Linked DNA regions of Tardiphaga sp. vice304. The protein of the gene in region 1 interacts with the protein of each later gene in a pairwise test. Links are inferred from orthologs where the notes say so. Each region holds a gene or a part of one and is shown on either strand. Other genes may lie near its edges. The genes, in order: dnaE, dnaQ, dnaN and FNL56_RS12955.

What was found.
Region 2: the proteins of dnaE (region 1) and dnaQ interact in binary tests that used the Escherichia coli proteins (3 or more experiments, as listed by UniProt). The link is inferred for Tardiphaga sp. vice304 from one-to-one orthologs.
Region 3: the proteins of dnaE (region 1) and dnaN interact in binary tests that used the Escherichia coli proteins (3 or more experiments, as listed by UniProt). The link is inferred for Tardiphaga sp. vice304 from one-to-one orthologs.
Region 4: the proteins of dnaE (region 1) and FNL56_RS12955 interact in binary tests that used the Escherichia coli proteins (3 or more experiments, as listed by UniProt). The link is inferred for Tardiphaga sp. vice304 from one-to-one orthologs.

Annotation. Positions count from the first base shown.
Region 1 is NZ_CP041402.1:3,007,000-3,012,344, forward strand. Bases 1-4,057 are described here. They hold dnaE (DNA polymerase III subunit alpha), read left to right. Parts: upstream 1-323; coding sequence 324-3,857; downstream 3,858-4,057. Other genes in these bases: FNL56_RS14305 (amidohydrolase family protein), read left to right, coding at 3,956-4,057. Outside these bases: more of FNL56_RS14305, read left to right, coding at 4,058-5,170; FNL56_RS14310 (hypothetical protein), read right to left, coding at 5,228-5,345. UniProt on the Escherichia coli protein: DNA polymerase III is a complex, multichain enzyme responsible for most of the replicative synthesis in bacteria. This DNA polymerase also exhibits 3' to 5' exonuclease activity. The alpha chain is the DNA polymerase catalytic subunit.
Region 2 is NZ_CP041402.1:419,111-423,286, reverse strand. What follows is about bases 656-3,543. They hold dnaQ (DNA polymerase III subunit epsilon), read right to left. Parts: upstream 2,502-3,543; coding sequence 1,809-2,501; downstream 656-1,808. Other genes in these bases: FNL56_RS01895 (Maf family protein), read right to left, coding at 3,148-3,543; coaE (dephospho-CoA kinase), read right to left, coding at 2,533-3,132; secB (protein-export chaperone SecB), read left to right, coding at 1,173-1,655; FNL56_RS01915 (Tim44/TimA family putative adaptor protein), read right to left, coding at 656-775. Outside these bases: mltA (murein transglycosylase A), read right to left, coding at 1-156; more of FNL56_RS01915, read right to left, coding at 80-655; more of FNL56_RS01895, read right to left, coding at 3,544-3,756; FNL56_RS01890 (pyruvate, water dikinase regulatory protein), read right to left, coding at 3,753-4,176. UniProt on the Escherichia coli protein: DNA polymerase III is a complex, multichain enzyme responsible for most of the replicative synthesis in bacteria. The epsilon subunit contain the editing function and is a proofreading 3'-5' exonuclease.
Region 3 is NZ_CP041402.1:81-4,265, forward strand. What follows is about bases 873-3,769. They hold dnaN (DNA polymerase III subunit beta), read left to right. Parts: upstream 873-1,710; coding sequence 1,711-2,829; downstream 2,830-3,769. Other genes in these bases: dnaA (chromosomal replication initiator protein DnaA), read left to right, coding at 873-1,348; recF (DNA replication/repair protein RecF), read left to right, coding at 3,021-3,769. Also shown: more of dnaA, read left to right, coding at 1-872; more of recF, read left to right, coding at 3,770-4,160. UniProt on the Escherichia coli protein: Confers DNA tethering and processivity to DNA polymerases and other proteins. Acts as a clamp, forming a ring around DNA (a reaction catalyzed by the clamp-loading complex) which diffuses in an ATP-independent manner freely and bidirectionally along dsDNA.
Region 4 is NZ_CP041402.1:2,742,531-2,746,764, forward strand. The notes cover bases 958-3,903. They hold FNL56_RS12955 (aminotransferase), read left to right. Parts: upstream 958-1,826; coding sequence 1,827-2,981; downstream 2,982-3,903. Other genes in these bases: FNL56_RS12945 (potassium transporter Kup), read left to right, coding at 958-1,380; FNL56_RS12950 (rhodanese-like domain-containing protein), read left to right, coding at 1,492-1,818; FNL56_RS12960 (polyamine ABC transporter substrate-binding protein), read left to right, coding at 2,990-3,903. Also shown: more of FNL56_RS12945, read left to right, coding at 1-957; more of FNL56_RS12960, read left to right, coding at 3,904-4,081; FNL56_RS12965 (lipid A biosynthesis lauroyl acyltransferase), read right to left, coding at 4,133-4,234. UniProt on the Escherichia coli protein: Shows aminotransferase activity with methionine and histidine as substrates, and to a lesser extent also with phenylalanine.

The DNA.
Region 1 (5,345 bases):
GACTAAAGAACAAAGGAAGAACTATGTTCTTCATACGTTCTAGAGATCACGGAGGCTGACATGTTGAAGACTTTCGTTGAAGAGGCTGCCGCACTGGCGTCGATCGTTCTGTTCGTGGGCATGATTGCGGTGTGGGCGCAATTGATCCCCCAGCTCTGAGCCTGGCCCGTTCGGGCGGCGTAAGCCGGCGACGGGAAAGCGGGGATGCTTTGGGTGGCGCGTTCGTTTCGCGTGGACAGCCCCGGGTCCAGCCATCACCATGGACTGGCGAGTCGATCTTTCGAGGTCGCCGCGTTTCCTCCAGTCGATGATTGCCTGACGCCATGAGTTCCAGACCCGCTGCTGCGGCTAATGCCGGTTTCGTCCACCTGCACACCCATTCGGCCTATTCGCTGCTGAAGGGCTCGATCAAGGTCGAGAAGCTGGCGGCGCTGGCCAAGGCCGACCACCAGCCGGCGCTGGCCCTGACCGACACCGACAACATGTTCGGCGCGCTGGAATTTTCCGAGAAACTGGTCGGCTACGGCATCCAGCCGATCGTCGGCTGCGAGATCGCGGTGGATTTCGGCGACCAGGATCCTAACGCCCGCAATGCGCTGAACGCAGTGCCGGCGCGCATGGTATTTCTGGCGGCGCGCGAGCGCGGCTATCGCAGCCTGATGAAGCTGAACTCGCGGGCGTTCCTGGAAACCCCGATCCACCAGACCCCGCATATCAAGTTCGAGTGGATGCTGGAGGAGGCCGAGGACCTGATCGTGCTGACCGGCGGGCCGGAAGGCCCGATCGCTATGGCGCTCAATGCCGATCAGGCGGCACTCGCCGCCACCCGCTGCGACCGCCTGGGCTCGCTGTTCGGCGACCGGCTGTATATCGAGTTGCAGCGCCACGGCGTCGAGAAGGAGCGCCGCGCCGAGGCCGGGCTGATCGATCTGGCCTATGCCAAGGGTTTTCCGCTGGTCGCCACCAACGAGCCGTATTTCGCCACGGCCGACGATTACGAGGCGCATGATGCGCTGTTGTGTATCGCCGGCGGCAAGATGATCGCCGACACCGAGCGCGACCAGCTCACCCCCGACCACCGCTTCAAGACCCGCTCCGAGATGGCCGTGCTGTTCGCCGACCTGCCAGAGGCGCTGGCCTCCACGGTGGAGATCGCCGAGCGCTGCTCGTTCCGGCCGCGCACCCGCAAGCCGATCCTGCCGCGCTTCACGGTCGGCGCGGGCTCCAATGCCGCCGATGCCGAAAGCGAGGAAGCCGAGGAACTGAAGCGGCAGGCCCAGGAGGGCCTGACGCGGCGGCTCGCCGTCCACGGCGTCTCGCTGGGCATGACGGAGGAGGACTACCGCGCGCGGCTCGACTTCGAGCTGAACGTCATCAACCGCATGAACTATGCCGGCTACTTCCTGATCGTGGCCGACTTCATCAAATGGGCCAAGGAGCAGGGCATTCCGGTCGGCCCTGGCCGTGGTTCGGGCGCGGGCTCGATGGTCGCCTATGTGATGACCATCACCGACCTCGACCCGATCAAATTCGGCCTGCTGTTCGAGCGCTTCCTCAATCCGGAACGCGTCTCGATGCCCGACTTCGACATCGACTTCTGCCAGGACCGCCGCGGCGAGGTCATCACCTACGTACAGAATCGCTATGGCCGCGATCAGGTCGCGCAGATCATTACCTTCGGCACGCTGCAGGCGCGCGGCGTGCTGCGCGACGTCGGCCGCGTGCTGCAGATGCCATACGGCCAGGTCGACAAGCTGACCAAGCTGGTGCCGCAGAATCCGGCGGCGCCGGTGACGCTCGCCGCCGCCATCGAGTCCGAGCCGAAGCTGCAGGCGTTTCGCGACGAGGACCCGATCGTCAAACGCGCCTTCGACATCGCGCTGCGGCTCGAGGGCCTGACGCGCCACGCTTCGACGCACGCCGCCGGTATCGTGATCGGCGACCGCCCGCTCTCCGAGCTGGTGCCGATGTATCGCGATCCGAAATCCGACATGCCGGTCACCCAGTTCAACATGAAATGGGTCGAGCCCGCGGGCCTGGTGAAGTTCGACTTCCTGGGCCTGAAGACGCTGACCGTGCTCGACGTCGCGGTGAAGCTGTTGAAGCAGCGCAACATCCACGTCGACCTGCCGACGCTGCCGATCGACGATGCCGCGACCTATGCGATGCTGGCCAAGGGCGAAGTGGTCGGCGTGTTCCAGCTGGAAAGCCAGGGCATGCGGCGCGCGCTGGTCGATATGCGCCCCGACAGGTTCGAGGACATCATCGCGCTGGTGGCTTTGTATCGGCCGGGCCCGATGGCGAACATCCCGACCTATTGCGCGCGCAAGCATGGCGACGAGCAGTCGGAATACATGCATCCGATGCTGGAGCCGATCCTGAAGGAAACCTACGGCGTCATCATCTACCAGGAACAGGTGATGCAGATCGCCCAGGTGATGGCCGGCTACTCGCTCGGCGACGCAGACTTGCTGCGCCGCGCGATGGGCAAGAAGATCCGCGCCGAAATGGAAAAGCAGCGCGCGATCTTCATCGCGGGCTCCGTCAAGAACGGCGTCGCCAAGGAACAGGCCGACACGATCTTCGACCTGCTCGCCAAATTCGCCGACTACGGCTTCAACAAGTCGCACGCCGCGGCCTACGCGCTGGTGTCGTACCATACCGCCTATATGAAGGCGCATTACCCGGTCGAGTTCATCGCCGCGTCGATGACGCTGGACATGAGCAACACCGACAAGCTGTCGGAATTCCGCGCCGAGGCGCAGCGGCTTGGTATCAAGCTCGAGGCACCCAACATCAATCTCTCGGCTGCCACCTTCGAGGTCGCCGACAACACCATCTTCTACGCGCTGGCCGGCCTGAAGGGCGTCGGCGGCGCCGCGGTCGACCTGATCGTCGAGGAGCGCAAGAAAGGCCTGTTCACCTCGCTGGCGGATTTTGCGTCGCGGGCGAGTCCACGTGCGATCAACAAGCGCGTCATAGAGAGCCTCACGGCCGCCGGCGCGTTCGATACGCTGGACGCCAACCGCGCCCGCGTGTTCGGCGGCGCCGAGGCGATCCTCGCGGCGTGCCAGAGCGCGCATGAGGACAAGACGATCGGTCAGAAGAGCATGTTCGGAGGTGCTGCGGACGCGCCGACCATCATGCTGCCGCAGATCGACAATTGGCTGCCGGCCGAAAAGCTGCGCCGCGAATACGACGCCATCGGCTTCTTCCTGTCCGGCCATCCGCTCGACGACTACGCCGTGGTGCTGAAGCGGCTGCGGGTGCAGAGCTGGGCGGAATTCTGCCGCGCCGTGAAGTCGGGCGCGACCGCCGGCAAGGTCGCCGCGACCGTGGTGACGCGTCAGGAGCGCCGCACAAAGACCGGCAACAAGATGGGCATCACGGGCCTGTCCGATCCCACCGGCCATTTCGAGGCCGTGCTGTTCTCGGAAGGCCTCGCCCAGTTCCGTGACGTGCTGGAGCCGGGCGCTGCCGTCTTGCTGCAGCTCGGCGCCGAACTGCAGGGCGAGGACGTTCGCGCCCGCGTGCTGCATGCCGAGCCGCTGGATGCCGCCGCCGCCAAGACCCAGAAGGGTCTTCGCATCTTCCTGCGCGACACCAAGCCGCTGGATTCGATCGTCAAGCGCCTGTCCGGTGACGCGCCGGCGGCCGCCGCCTCCGGCCGCGGCGTGCTGGCACCGAAGCCGACCGCGCCGTCCGGCGGGGCGGGGGAGGGCGACGTCTCGGTGGTGATGATGCTGAATCTGGAAACCGAGGTCGAAATGAAGCTCCCCGGCCGCTTCCGCATCTCCCCGCAGATCGCCGGCGCCATCAAGGCGGTGACCGGGGTGGTACAGGTCGAGATGCTGTGATTTCGGTCCACTGGACTCTTCACCCTTAAGGCGCAGAATTACCTTGTCAGTCGACGCCATGAACGATGGGCGCGGTCGGCTGTTTGGTTTGAAAAGCCATGAGCCGTGCCATGGGTCGATTGCTGAGTATCATCTGGGTCTTCGCATTGCTTGCTGGTCAGGCGCACGCCAGTGATGGGCCGTCGATGATGCTGACAGGGGCGACCGTCTACGCGTCGCCAACAGCGTCTCCGATTGCCGATGCCTTGGTGTTGATCTCCGGCGGCATGATCACCGCCGTAGGCAAACGGTCGGACGTGCAGGTGCCGATCGACACGCAGGTGATCGATTGCACAGGCAAGACCGTAGTCGCCGGTTTCTGGAACAGCCACGTCCATTTCACCGGACCGCAATGGCTTCGGGCTGACAGCGCGCCCGCCGGGCAACTGACGCTGCGCATGCAGGAGATGCTGACGCGCTGGGGTTTTACCACCGTTTGGGATCTCGGCTCCGTGCCGCAAAACTCTCTTTCATTGCGAGCTCGCGTCGAAAGCGGCGAGGTCGCAGGGCCCAAAATACTTCTCGCGCCTAACTTCTTTCCGAAAGGCGGCCATCCGATCTATGTGCCGGCCGACGTGGAGGTGCCCGAGCCTGGGACGCCGGGCGAGATGACAAATCTGGTCTCTGAGGCGTTTGGCATGGGCAGCGACGGCGTGAAGCTTTTTACCGGCTCGTTCAGGGGCCCCAAGCCGGTGGTCAACATGGACCCGGCTGTGGCCAAGGCAGCCGTCGATGTCGCCCATGCGCGAGGCAGGCCGGTCTTCGCCCATCCACAGAACAAGGCAGGCGTGGACATCGTGCTGGCGACCCATGTCGATGTGATGGCTCACACCGTACCCGCGCAGCACAACTACAGCGAGGAACAATTGAGTCTCGCCAGAGCCGAGGGCACGGCCTTGATCCCAACGCTGACGCTATGGACGACAGCGCCGCTGCTGGCGTCCAGCATGGTCGACGCCGGAGTGCTGCAACTGAAGACCTTTTCGGACAATGGCGGCACCATCCTGTTCGGCACAGACGTAGGCTTCACAAAAATCGTCGATACCACGTTGGAATTGGAATTGATGGGACGCGCGCTGTCGGCCAGTCAGGTTCTCGCGGCGCTGACCACCAATCCGGCGGGCTTCTTCCATGCCGCGCGAAAAGGGCGAGTGGAGGTGGGAATGGATGCCGATCTGGTGGTGCTGGACGGTGATCCTGCCGCCGACGTCCGCAACCTTGCGAAGGTCGGCATGACTATCCGGGCCGGGCGGACCATTTATCAGAAGCCATGATGCAGGGGCCAGCGGGCGGGGTGCTCCGCGCCGTTCAGGCGGACAGCACAGCTTTGTTCAGGCGGCGGGCAGGGTGATCGGGCCGAATGAAGCTTTCGGATAGAGGTAGTCCTCTCCGGATTCATCAATGACGCGCAGCATCCCATGCTTGTCAGCATCCTGATCAACCAGCGCG
Region 2 (4,176 bases), 2.6 Mb from region 1 along the record:
ATGGTCCGTCCGCGCAGCGGCGGACGCGGGCCACGCCGCAGCTGCGCCGAACACGCAGAGCGCCGCCCATCGGGTGGCGTTACTGGCCGGCGTCGGTGCCAACAAGCTTCCAGTTCGGATCGCGCGAGGTGATGTCGCGGGCGAATGTCCAGACATCGGTGACATCCGTAACCTTCTCAGCGTTGCCATCGACGATGGCGCCGGTCTTGTCGCGGGTCACCGTGATCATCTGGGAGACGAAGCGCGCCGTGATCAGCGCCGAGCGGTCGCGGACCTCGGCGGCGGCCAATTCGGCCTTGTCGATCGCGACGAAGCGGGTCTCGGTCTTCCACTCGTTGGTCTCGCGATCCTTGATCACGCCGTCGAAGCTCTCGAACACTTCCGGCGAAACGAGGTCCTTGAGCGAACGGCGGTCGCCATTGGCGAAAGCCAGCACGATCATCTCATAGGCGCCCTTGGCGCCGGTGATGAAATGGCGGGGGTCGAAGGAGGGGTCCTGGGCGACGATGGCATCGAAGCCCATCGCCAGCGGAGTGCCGGGTTCGGCCACGCCCTTCCAGCGTTCGGCGGGCGACACGTCGGCTGTCGGCGCCGGGGCGCCGTGGTCGATGACGCTGCCCGGCATCGGCACGACATTGTTGTCGGCGCCGGCGGCATCGCGTGCCACGCGCTCGAAGGGCGGCCGTTCCTCGCCGGTGCGTTGACCGAGCACATTGCGCAGGCGGATGAAAATGAAGACCGCCAGCGCCAGGAAGATGATGGTATAAATATCCACGTCGCATCGCTTTCTGATCGGCGCCGGCATTGAGCCGGCGGAATGTCCCGCCCGCGGGCGGTCGTGAGGGAACGTCCAAAACGGCGACAGTTCCCGAAGAGGGCCTGCTTCATCTAGGCACGAAACCATGCCCAGCCAATGGCGCGTTCCGGCTCCACCCTGCGGCAAAGCGGCCGTTTTTCAGCGCCCGCCCGCCCGAAACGGCGTGTCACCGGTTTAACGCGTTTGCAGGCGATTGCGAATGGCTTTTTGCGGATGTGGCCGCCAGGGCTGCCGGTCGTCCTTGTCGAGTACCGCAGGCCTATGATAGCCACTCCGCCCGACAGGGCATTTACCGTTCGGAAGGCATTGCCCGGCCGGAACCCACCTCGCCCGACAGCGCTTCAGGAGATTTTCGATGACCAACGGCAATGGCACCCCTCCCGAGGCAGCCCAGGCTCCCCAGCTCAACGTGCTGGCGCAGTACACCAAGGACCTGTCGTTCGAGAACCCGAACGCGCCGGCCTCGCTGGCGCCGCAGGACAAGCAGCCCAACATCAACATCCAGATCAACGTCGCCGCCAACAACATCTCCGAGACCGAGTATGAAGTGGTGCTGTCGGTCGAGGGCAAGGCCGACAGTGCCGGCTCGGTGATGTTCTCGTTCGAGCTGGCCTATGCCGGCGTGTTCCGGATCGTCAACGTGCCGCCGGAAAACCTGCACCCGCTGATCATGATCGAATGCCCGCGGCTGTTGTTCCCGTTCGCCCGCGAGATCATCGCGACCTCGGTCCGCGACGGCGGCTTCCCGCCCTTGATGCTGGACCCCGTGGATTTCGTCGGCCTGTACCGGTCGAACATGGAGCGCCAGGCACAGGCCGAGGCCGGCCCGGCGAACTAACTTTACACTGTCGTTCCGGGGCGCGAACGGCGTCAGCCGAGCGCGAACCCGGAACCTCGGCATGTTCATCGTCCCATCTCGGGATTCCCCGCCACTCCAATTGGAGTGGCTGAGGTTCGCTCGAGCTTCGCTCTCGCGCCCCGGAATGACAGCCTAGGCCAAAAACTCACTCCATATCGGCTTCTCGCCGAGCGTCGCGATGAACGCGCGGTGATCGGCACGGTCGGTTTCCGTCACGCGCGGCAATAGCGGCGTCGGGCGCTGGCGGCGCGGAGCGTCGTTGATGCCGCCGGTCTGCTGCGCAGGAACGTCATCCGCCAGGATCAGTTGCGACTGCCGGGCGCCGATCAGGTCGATATAGACCTCCGCCAGCAATTCCGAATCGAGCAGCGCGCCGTGCTTGGTGCGGCGTGAATTGTCGATCGCGTAGCGCGAGCAGAGATCGTCGAGCCGGTTCGACACGCCGGGATGTTTCCGGCGCGCCAGCATCAACGTATCGACCAGCCGCTCGCGCGGGATCGGCGGCCGCTTGATACGGTCGAGCTCGGCATTGATGAAACCGATGTCGAACGAGGCGTTGTGGATCACCAGCGGGGCATCCCCGATGAATTCCAGAAAGTCGTCGACCACCTCGTGGAACAGCGGCTTGGTCGACAGGAACTCCGCCGACAGGCCATGCACGTTGAAGGCTTCCAGCGGCATGTCGCGCTGCGGATTGATGTGGCAGTGATAGGTCTGCCCGGTCGGCATCCGGTTGAGGATCTCGACGCAGCCTATCTCGACCAGCCGATCGCCGCGCAAGGGATCGAGGCCGGTGGTTTCGGTATCGAGAACGATTTCGCGCATGTTCAGCCAGTCCAACGAATCACGGCTGCCATCAGGGGCGCCGTCGCGGCATCCTAACAGCCTGGCTGAGAATTTCACGGATGCTGATCCGCACGGGCTCCAGTCCGTGCGATGTATCCACCACGAAATCCGCCCGCTTGCGTTTTTCGGCGTCGGGCAACTGCCGCGCCAGAATGGCGTCGAGCTTTTCCGGCGTCATGGTGCCGCGCGCCAGAATACGCTGACGCTGTTGTTCGGCATCGGTGGTGACGACGACGACGGCATCGACGCGCTGGTCGCCGCCCGTCTCGAACAGCAGCGGCACATCGACCACCGCGACCGCGGCGCCGGAGCGCTCGGCATCGTCGAGGAATTTCCGGTGATAGGCCGACAATAGCGGATGCACGATCTGCTCGAGCCTTTTCATCGCGGCGTCGTTGCCGACCACCTGCTCGGAGAGTTTCGCGCGATCGACCTTGCCGTCGGCCGTGGTGCCGGGAAACGCCGCCTCGATCAGCGGCGCGGCCTCGCCCTCATAGACGTGATGCACGGTAGCGTCGGCGTCATAGACCGGAACGCCGGCTTCCGCGAACAGTTTGGCGGTGGTCGATTTGCCCATGCCGATCGAGCCGGTCAGTCCCAGGACACGCATTGAAACTCCGATGCCTCAGATCGCGATCATGTCGTCGCTGCGCAGAAATTTCAGCAGCGGCAGCAGCGGCAGGCCGAGAATGGTGAAATGATCGCCTTCGATCAATTCGAACAGATGCACGCCGAGCCCTTCGAGCTGGTAGGCACCGACGCTTGACGTCACGACGTCACCCGCCGCATCGAGATAGGTCTCGATCGCGGAATCGTTCAGCGCGCGCATCGTCATGTGCGCGACCGAGACATCGCTGAACAGCGTGGCGCCGTCGCAAACCACGGCGATCGCCGAATGCAGCTCATGGGTCTGGCCAGCCAGCGCACGCAATTGCTGCGCCGCCTCGATGCGACCGGCGGGCTTGCTGAACAAGTGGGACCCCCGCGCGAGCGTCTGGTCGGCGCCGATCACGTAGCGGCCGGGGTGGCGCAGCGAGACGAAGGCGGCCTTGCGTTCGGCCAGCAAGGACGCGACCTCGCCGGGCGAAGTCAGGCCAGATGCTTTCTGGATCTCGCGCTCGTCGATATCCGCCGGCAGCGCCTCGAACGAAATCCCGGCATTGTACAGCAGGGTTTTGCGCGCCGCGCTTTGCGACGCCAGGATCAGCGGCTGTTGACCGCGCCAGATGGTCATTCGGCAAGCCTCTGGCGCTGACGGTCGGCGAGCAATTTCATGATCGCCGCCGCGGTTTCCTCGATCGAGCGGCGCGTCACTTCGAGCAACGCCCAACCATATTTGGCGCTGAGTTTTCGCGCATAGGTGACTTCCTCGGTGACCGACTGCCGATCGATATAGTCCTCATTGCCGGTATCCGCCCCCAGGCTGAGCAGCCGATTCTGACGGATCTGGATCAGCCGCTCCGGTGTCGCGTGTAGTGAAACGACCAGCGGCTTGACCAGTTTTTCGAGCTGCGGCGGAATCGGAATGCCCGGCACCAGCGGCACGTTGGCGGTACGTACGCCGCGATTGGCGAGATAGATCGAGGTCGGCGTCTTCGACGTGCGTGACACGCCGACCAGCACCACGTCGGCATCCTCGAGACCGTCGACGTGC
Region 3 (4,185 bases), 3.0 Mb from region 1 along the record:
CTGGTTCGCTCGGATGGACCTGGAGAGCGTGCAGGACGAGAGCGTCCATCTGTCGGTTCCGACGCGGTTCCTGAAGAGCTGGATCCAGGCGCATTATGCCGAGCGCGTCTTGACCTGCTGGCAGGCCGAGATGCCGGAAGTGCATCGCGTCGATGTCACCGTCCGCACCGCGATGCGCGTGGCGGCGCCCGCCAAGGAAACGCCGACCGCGATCGCGCCGCGCCCCGAGGGCCGCGACGGTCGCGCCTCGTCCGAGCTGCGCGCCACCGCGATCGCGCCGGTCTCCGCCACCCATGAAGCGCTCGGCGGCTCGCCGCTCGATCCGCGCCTCACCTTCGGCAGCTTCGTCACCGGCCGTTCCAACACGCTGGCGCACGCCGCCGCCCGCCAGGTCGCCGAAGGCCGCCGCGGCGACAGCGTGATGTTCAACCCGCTCTATATCCATGCCGGCGTGGGCCTCGGCAAAACCCATCTGCTGCAGGCGGTGACCTGGGCCGGCAATTCCGGCACCGAGCGCAAGGTGCTGTATCTAACCGCCGAAAAATTCATGTACGGCTTCGTCGCCGCGCTGAAGACGCAGACCGCTTTGGCCTTCAAGGAAGCGCTGCGCGGCATCGACGTGCTGGTGATCGACGATCTGCAGTTCCTGCAGGGCAAGACCACGCAGGCCGAATTCTGCCACACGCTGAACGCGCTGATCGATGCCGGCCGCCAGGTGGTGATCGCCGCCGACCGTCCGCCGTCGGACCTGGAAAGCCTGGACGAGCGGGTCCGCTCGCGGCTCGCCGGCGGCCTCGTCGTCGAGATCGGAACGCTCGGCGAGGAGCTGCGCCTCGGCATCCTGAAGTCGCGCGTCGCCGCAGCTCGTTCGCACCACGCGACGTTTGAAGTGCCGCTGCCGGTGCTGGACTATCTCGCCCGCACCATCACCCACAACGGCCGCGACCTCGAAGGCGCCATCAATCGCCTCTTGGCGCACAGCAAGCTGAATGCCACGCCGGTGACGCTGGAAATGGCCGAGCGCGAAGTGCGCGACCTGATCCGCCCGATGGAGCCCAAGCGCATCAAGATCGAGGACATCCAGCGCGTAGTGGCCCGGCAGTACAATGTCAGCCGCTCGGACCTCCTGTCGTCGCGCCGCACCGCGAATGTCGTGCGTCCGCGCCAAGTCGCGATGTATCTCGCCAAGACGCTGACGCTGCGCTCGCTGCCGGAAATCGGCCGCCGCTTCGGCGGACGCGACCACACCACGGTGCTGCACGCGGTGCGAAAGATCGAGGCGCTGGTCGGCAAGGACGTCGCTTTGCAGGACGAAGTGGAAAGCCTGAAGCGCCAGCTGCAGGAGTAACTGAAGCACCGGCAATAGTGTCCCCTCCCCCCTTGTGGGGGAGGGTCAGGGAGAGGGGTGGCTAGGGCGACGTCGCCTGTGGCCCCTCTCCCGGCGCTACGCGCCACCCTCCCCCACCTAGCGAAGCTTCGCTTCGCCTGGTGGGAGGGGAGCCACTAGCGGCGGCGCGCATCTTGTAGGCCGCCAAAACGTGGGGACCTCAGCTGCTCTCCCCTTGCACTCACGCCCCATTCACGCCACCTTGCGGACCCCCGCTCGCGCGCGCAAACCCTGCGCGCAGGGCGGGCGTCTATCGCCGTGGCGCCCGACCGGGTGGCTAGGCACTCCACACACGATGTCGAATCGGATCGGGCGAGTTTGCAATGAAGGTCACCGTCGAACGCGCGCAATTGCTGAAATCGCTGAGCCACGTCCACCGCGTGGTCGAGCGCCGCAATACCATTCCGATCCTCGGCAACGTGCTGATCCGCGCTGAAAATTCCAAGCTGTCGCTGAAGGCGACCGACCTCGACCTCGAAGTCACCGAAACCCTGCCCGCCGAAATCGGCACCGCCGGTTCCACCACCGTGCCGGCGCACATGTTCTACGACATCGTGCGCAAGCTGCCGGATGGATCGCAGATCGTGCTGGAGGCCGACGGCGACCGCTCGGTGCTGGCGATCCGCGCCGGCCGCTCGCGCTTCACGCTGCAGACCCTGCCGGAGAACGACTTCCCGGATCTCGCCGCCGGCGAGATGACGCACTCCTTCGTGCTGCCGGCGTCCGACGTCAAACGCCTGATCGACCGCACCCAGTTCGCCATTTCCACCGAAGAGACCCGCTACTACCTCAACGGCATCTACCTGCACGCCGCCGGCACCGCCGCCGCCGCGACATTGCGCGCCGTCGCCACCGACGGCCATCGCCTCGCGCAGGTAGACCTCGCGATGCCGAAGGGCGCCGAGGGCATGGCCGGCGTGATCGTACCGCGCAAGACCGTCGGCGAAGTGCAGCGGCTGATTGAAGACGCCGAAGCCGAGGTCGGCATCGAGCTGTCGCAGGGCAAGATCCGCTTCACGCTCGGCAATGTCGTGCTGACGTCGAAGCTGATTGACGGCACCTTCCCGGACTATGGCCGCGTGATCCCGCAGAACAACGACAAGGAACTGATCGTCGACAAGAAGCAGTTCGAAGACGCCGTGGACCGCGTCTCGACCATATCCAGCGAGCGCGGCCGCGCCGTCAAGCTGGCGCTGTCGCCGGGCAAGCTGATCCTGTCGGTGACCAATCCGGATTCCGGCAGCGCCACAGAAGAACTCGAAGTCGAATACGCCTCAGATGCGCTCGATATCGGCTTCAACTCGCGCTATCTGCTCGACATCGCGGCGCAGATCGAAGGCGAGGTCGCCGTGCTGCGGTTGGCCGACCCCGGTTCGCCGACTCTGGTGCAGGACAAGGACTCCAAAGGCGCGCTTTACGTGCTGATGCCGATGCGAGTGTAGGCTTTTTCTTCCTTCCTTCTCCCCTTGTGGGAGAAGGTGGCGCGGACGAAGTCCGTGCCGGATGAGGGGTATGACGGAGCTCCGCTGCACCCCTCACCCGTCTCGAACTGCTTCGCGGTTCGATCCACCCTCTGCCACAAGGGTAGAGGGAAGCAGGAGCGCGGCCGCCGCTGCGGACCAATGATCGATTCATGACCGCCTCCCGCATCCATCGCCTGACGCTCACCCACTTCCGCAACTATCGCGCGGCGTCGCTCAACACGCGCGGCGACATGGTGGTGCTGGTCGGGCCGAACGGCGCCGGCAAGACCAATTGCCTGGAGGCGATCTCCTTTCTGTCGCCGGGCCGCGGGCTGCGCCGCGCCACGCTCGACGACGTCGCCGATTTGCAGGGCGACGGCTCCTGGGCGGTTTCTGCGGAAGTCGAGGGCGAAGTCGGCTTGGCCACGCTGGGCACCGGCATCGATCCGCCCGCCAATGAGGCCGCCGCGTCGAGCCGGCGCTGCCGCATCGACCGCGAGCCGGTCAGTTCGGCGACCGCGTTCGGCGATCATTTGCGCATGGTCTGGCTGACGCCGGCGATGGACCAGCTGTTCATGGGCGCGGCCTCCGAGCGGCGGCGGTTCTTCGATCGCCTGGTACTGGCGATCGACAAGGACCATTCCAGCCGCGTCTCGGCGCTGGATCGGAGCCTGCGCTCGCGCAACCGCCTGCTCGAGGAACGCAACTATGACGGCCACTGGCTCGACGCGATCGAGCGCGAGACCGCCGAACTCGCCGTCGCCGTCGCCGCGATGCGCGGCCAGACCGTGACGCGGCTGGCCGCGATGCTGCGCGCGCGCGAAGAAGCCTCGGTGTTTCCCTCGGCGCGAATCATGCTGGACGGCTGGATGGAGAACGCGCTGGTGAATGAGCCCGCCACCGCCGTGGAAGACCGTTACCGCCAGATTTTGCGCGACGGCCGTCCGCGTGACGCCGCCGCCGGCCGCACGCTTGACGGCCCGCACCTCACCGACCTGCAGGTGATCTACGCGCCGAAGAACATGCCGGCGCGCGATGCCTCCACCGGCGAGCAGAAGGCGCTGCTGATCGGGCTGATCCTGGCGCATGCCACGCTGGTCGCCGACATGACCGGCATCACGCCGCTATTGTTGCTCGATGAAGTCGTGGCGCATCTCGATCCCGACCGCCGCCGCGCGCTGTTTGGCGAGTTGTCGAAGCTCGGCGCGCAGGTCTGGATGACCGGCGCCGATCCCGCGGCCTTCGCCGAAATCGGCCCGACCGGCGAGTTGTTCGACGTCGCCGACGGGCGCGTCAGCAAGCGGGGATAAGGCTGTCATTACGGGGCGAAAGAGC
Region 4 (4,234 bases), 260 kb from region 1 along the record:
CGGGTGGCGGCGTTCTTCGGTCCGATCATGTGCGTCTGGTTCACGGTGATCGCCGTCGCGGCGATCCCGCCGATCGTGAAACACCCGGAGGTGCTGTACGCGCTCAATCCCGTGCATGCGGTCAACTTCATGCTGCATCACGGCATCATCGGCTTCGTCACGCTGGGCGCGGTGTTCCTCGCGGTCACCGGTGCGGAGGCGCTGTATGCCGACCTCGGCCATTTCGGCAAGCGGCCGATCCAAACCGCGTGGCTGTACATCGTGCTGCCGTCGCTGGCGATCAACTATCTCGGCCAGGGCGCGCTGGTGATCGGCGATCCCACCGCGCTGGAGAACCCGTTCTTTCTGATGTATCCCGACTGGGCGCTGATCCCGATGGTCGCGCTGGCGACGGCGGCTACCGTGATCGCCAGCCAGGCGGTCATTACCGGCGCCTATTCGCTGACCCGGCAGGCGATCCAGCTCGGCCTGCTGCCGCGCTTCGAGATCCGGCACACCTCGGAATCGCATTCCGGCCAGATCTATATTCCGCGCATCAACATGCTGCTGCTGGTCGCCGTGGTGCTGCTGGTGCTGCTGTTCAAATCGTCGAGCGCGCTGGCCTCGGCCTATGGCATCTCGGTGACCGGCACGATGGTCGTCACCGCGATGATGGGGTTCGTCGTGATCTGGCGGGTGTGGAAGTGGAAGCCCTGGGCCGCCGCCCTGCTGATCGTGCCGTTCCTGCTGCTCGATCTCACCTTCTTTGCTGCCAATTTGCTGAAAGTGTTCGACGGCGGCTGGGTGCCGCTGCTGCTCGGCGGCATCGTCATCCTGCTGATGTATACGTGGCGGCGAGGCAGCCGGCTGCTGTTCGAGAAGTCACGCAAGCTGGAATTCCCGCTGAAGGACCTGGTTGCGATGATGGAGAAGCGGCCGCCGCAGCGCGTGCCGGGCACCGCGGTGTTCCTGACCAGCGATCCGGAATCCGCGCCGACCGCGTTGATGCACAGTCTGAAGCACTACAAGGTGTTGCACGAGAAGAACGTCATTCTCACCATCGAGACCGCGTCCACGCCGCGCATCGATCCCGCCGACCGGGTCCGGCTGGAAGAGATCAGCGCCACCTTCAGCAAGGTGACGCTGCGGTTCGGCTTCATGGAATCCCCGAACGTGCCGAAGGCGCTGGCTATCGCGCGAAAACTCGGCTGGCAGTTCGACATCATGTCGACGTCGTTCTTCCTGTCGCGCCGTGCGCTGAAGCCGGCAACCCATTCCGGCATGCCGCGCTGGCAGGACCTTTTGTTCATCTCGCTCAGCCGCACCGCCAACGATGCCACCGATTACTTCCAGATCCCGACGGGCAGGGTGGTCGAAGTCGGCACCCAGGTGACGATTTAACGAACCCCGGACGCTTGATTTTCGTCCCGCAAGAGGCGACGTTGGCGCCGAACGGACGGGTAGTCCGACTGCAAAATACGCTCCGGAATGTCGGGGCGTCAGGAGGTTTTGGTGGCCGAACATCATCGCGTGACGAATCTGGCGCCCGAAGACGTCGCTGAGGGTATCAAGGACGGCCGCTATCTGCTGGTCGATGTCCGCGAGCCCAACGAAGTCGAGGCCGAGGCCTATCCGGACGCCGTCGTGGTGCCGCTGTCGGGCTTCGACAGTGCCGATCTGCCCGATCCCCAGGGCAAGCAGATCGTGTTCGCCTGCCGCTCCGGCAAGCGCTCGGTGACCGCCTCGCTCGCCGCGCAGGTCAATGGCTTGCCCTACGACAAGCACCTCGCCGGCGGCATGCTCGGCTGGAAAGCGGCCGGCCTGCCGACCAAGGCCTGATCCCTGCGATGAACCCGATCTTTGCGAACCTGCCGGTCACGGTGTTCGAGGCGATGTCGCAGCTCGCGCGCGACAACGATGCCATCAATCTCGGTCAGGGCTTTCCGGATGATCCGGGCCCGCTGGACATCCGCCAGGCGGCGGCCGATGCCGTGCTCAACGGCTACAACCAGTACCCTTCGATGATGGGCCTGCCGGAGCTGCGGCAGGCGATCGCCACGCATTACGGGCATTGGCACGGCCTCGACCTCGATCCGATGGCCGAGGTGATGGTGACCTCCGGCGGTACCGAAGCTTTGACCACGGCGATCCTCGCGACGGTCGAGCCGGGCGACGAAGTGGTGTGTTTCCAGCCGGTCTATGATTCCTATCTGCCGGTGATCCGCCAGGCCGGCGGCATCCCCCGGCTGGTCAGCCTGAAGCCGCCGCACTGGCGCCTGACCGAGGAAGATCTGCGCGCGGTCTTCAATCACAAGACCAAGGCGGTGCTGTTCAACAACCCGCTCAACCCCGCGGCCGTCGTCTATCCGCGCGAGGATCTCGAACTGCTGGCGAAATTCTGCCAGGAGTTCGACACCATCGCAATCTGCGACGAGGTCTGGGAGCACGTCGTGTTCGAGGGCTTCCAGCACATTCCGCTGATGTCGATTCCCGGCATGCGCGACCGCACCATCAAGATCGGCTCGGCCGGCAAGATATTTTCGCTGACCGGCTGGAAGATCGGTTTCGTCTGCGCCGCCCCGCCTTTGCTGCGCGTCTGCGCCAAGGTGCACCAGTTTCTGACCTTCACTACCGCTCCGAACCTGCAGACGGCTGTTGCCTATGGGCTCGGCAAGCCCGATGCGTTCTTCAAGGAGATGCAAACCGGGCTGGCGCGCAGCCGCGACCGGCTCGCCGCCGGTCTGCAGCAGATCGGCTTTCCGGTGATCCAGTCGCAGGGCACGTATTTTCTCACCGTCGATCTCTCGCCGCTCGGGCTCAACGAGACCGACGAGGCGTTCTGCAAGCGCATCGTGCATGACTACAAGGTCGCAGCGATTCCGGTCTCGGCGTTCTATGAGGAAGACAAGGTGAGCTCGGTGGTGCGGTTCTGCTTCGCCAAGAAGGACTCGACGCTCGACACCGCGCTGGAGCGCCTGCACGACGCGGTGCATCGCCGTTAGGAGAGACCATGCTCGTCCGCATCATCGCCGCCTGTGCCGTTTCGGTCGCGCTGTCGGTGCCCGCACAGGCGCAGGAGCGGGTGGTCAATTTCTACAACTGGTCGAACTACATGGCGCCGGGAGTCCTCGAGGACTTCACCAGGGAGACCGGCATCAAGGTGGTCTACGACACCTTCGATGCCAACGAGACGCTGGAGACGCGGCTCCTGGCCGGCAAGTCGGGCTATGACGTCGTGGTGCCGACCGCCTATTTCCTGCAGCGTCAGATCGCAGCCAAGATCTTTCAGAAGCTCGACAGATCGAAACTGCCGAACCTCGCCAACGCTTGGGACGCCGTCACCGGCCGGCTGAACACCTATGATCCCGGCAACCAGTTCGCCGCCAATTACATGTGGGGTACCACCGGCATCGGCTATAACGTCAAGGCGGCCCGGCGAATTCTCGGCGCCGATGCCAAGGTCGACAGCTGGGACATCGTGTTCAAACCGGAGAACCTGGCGAAGTTCAAGGAGTGCGGCGTTCACATGCTGGACTCGGCCGACGACATTCTGCCGGCGGCGCTGAACTGGCTCGGCATCGACCCCAACTCAACGAAACAGCCCGATCTCGACAAGGCTGCCGAAACCGTCGGCCGTGTCCGCTCGTCGGTACGAAAATTTCACTCCTCCGAATATCTCAGCGCGCTGGCGACCGGCGAGATCTGCCTCGTGGTTGGCTGGTCCGGCGATATCATCCAGGCCCGCGCGCGGGCGGATGAAACGAAAAACGGCGTCGAGATCGGCTATGCCGTGCCGAAAGAGGGGGCGCAGATGTTCTTCGACAATCTGGCGATCCCGGCAGACGCGCCGCATGTCGCTGAAGCCCATGCGCTGATCAACTATCTGTACCGGCCGGACGTGGCGGCGAAGAATTCCAACTATCTCGGTTATGCCAACGGCAATCTGGCGAGCCAGAAGCAGGTCGATCCGAAGATCTTGAACGACAAGACGATCTATCCGGACGACGCGATGCTGCAGAAGCTGTTCATCATCACGGCGCGCGATCCCGCCACCCAGCGGGTGATCAACCGGTTATGGACGCGGGTGAAGACGGGGCGGTAGCGCATCGGGCGCCTATCTTCACCTCTCCCCAACGGGGAGAGGTGAAGAAAGCTACCGCCATCTCCGATGCAGCCACAGCCACTGGTCGGGATATTCGCGGATCCAGCCTTCCAGAACGCTGGTCACCGCCTGCATGGTGCCCTGCACATCGAC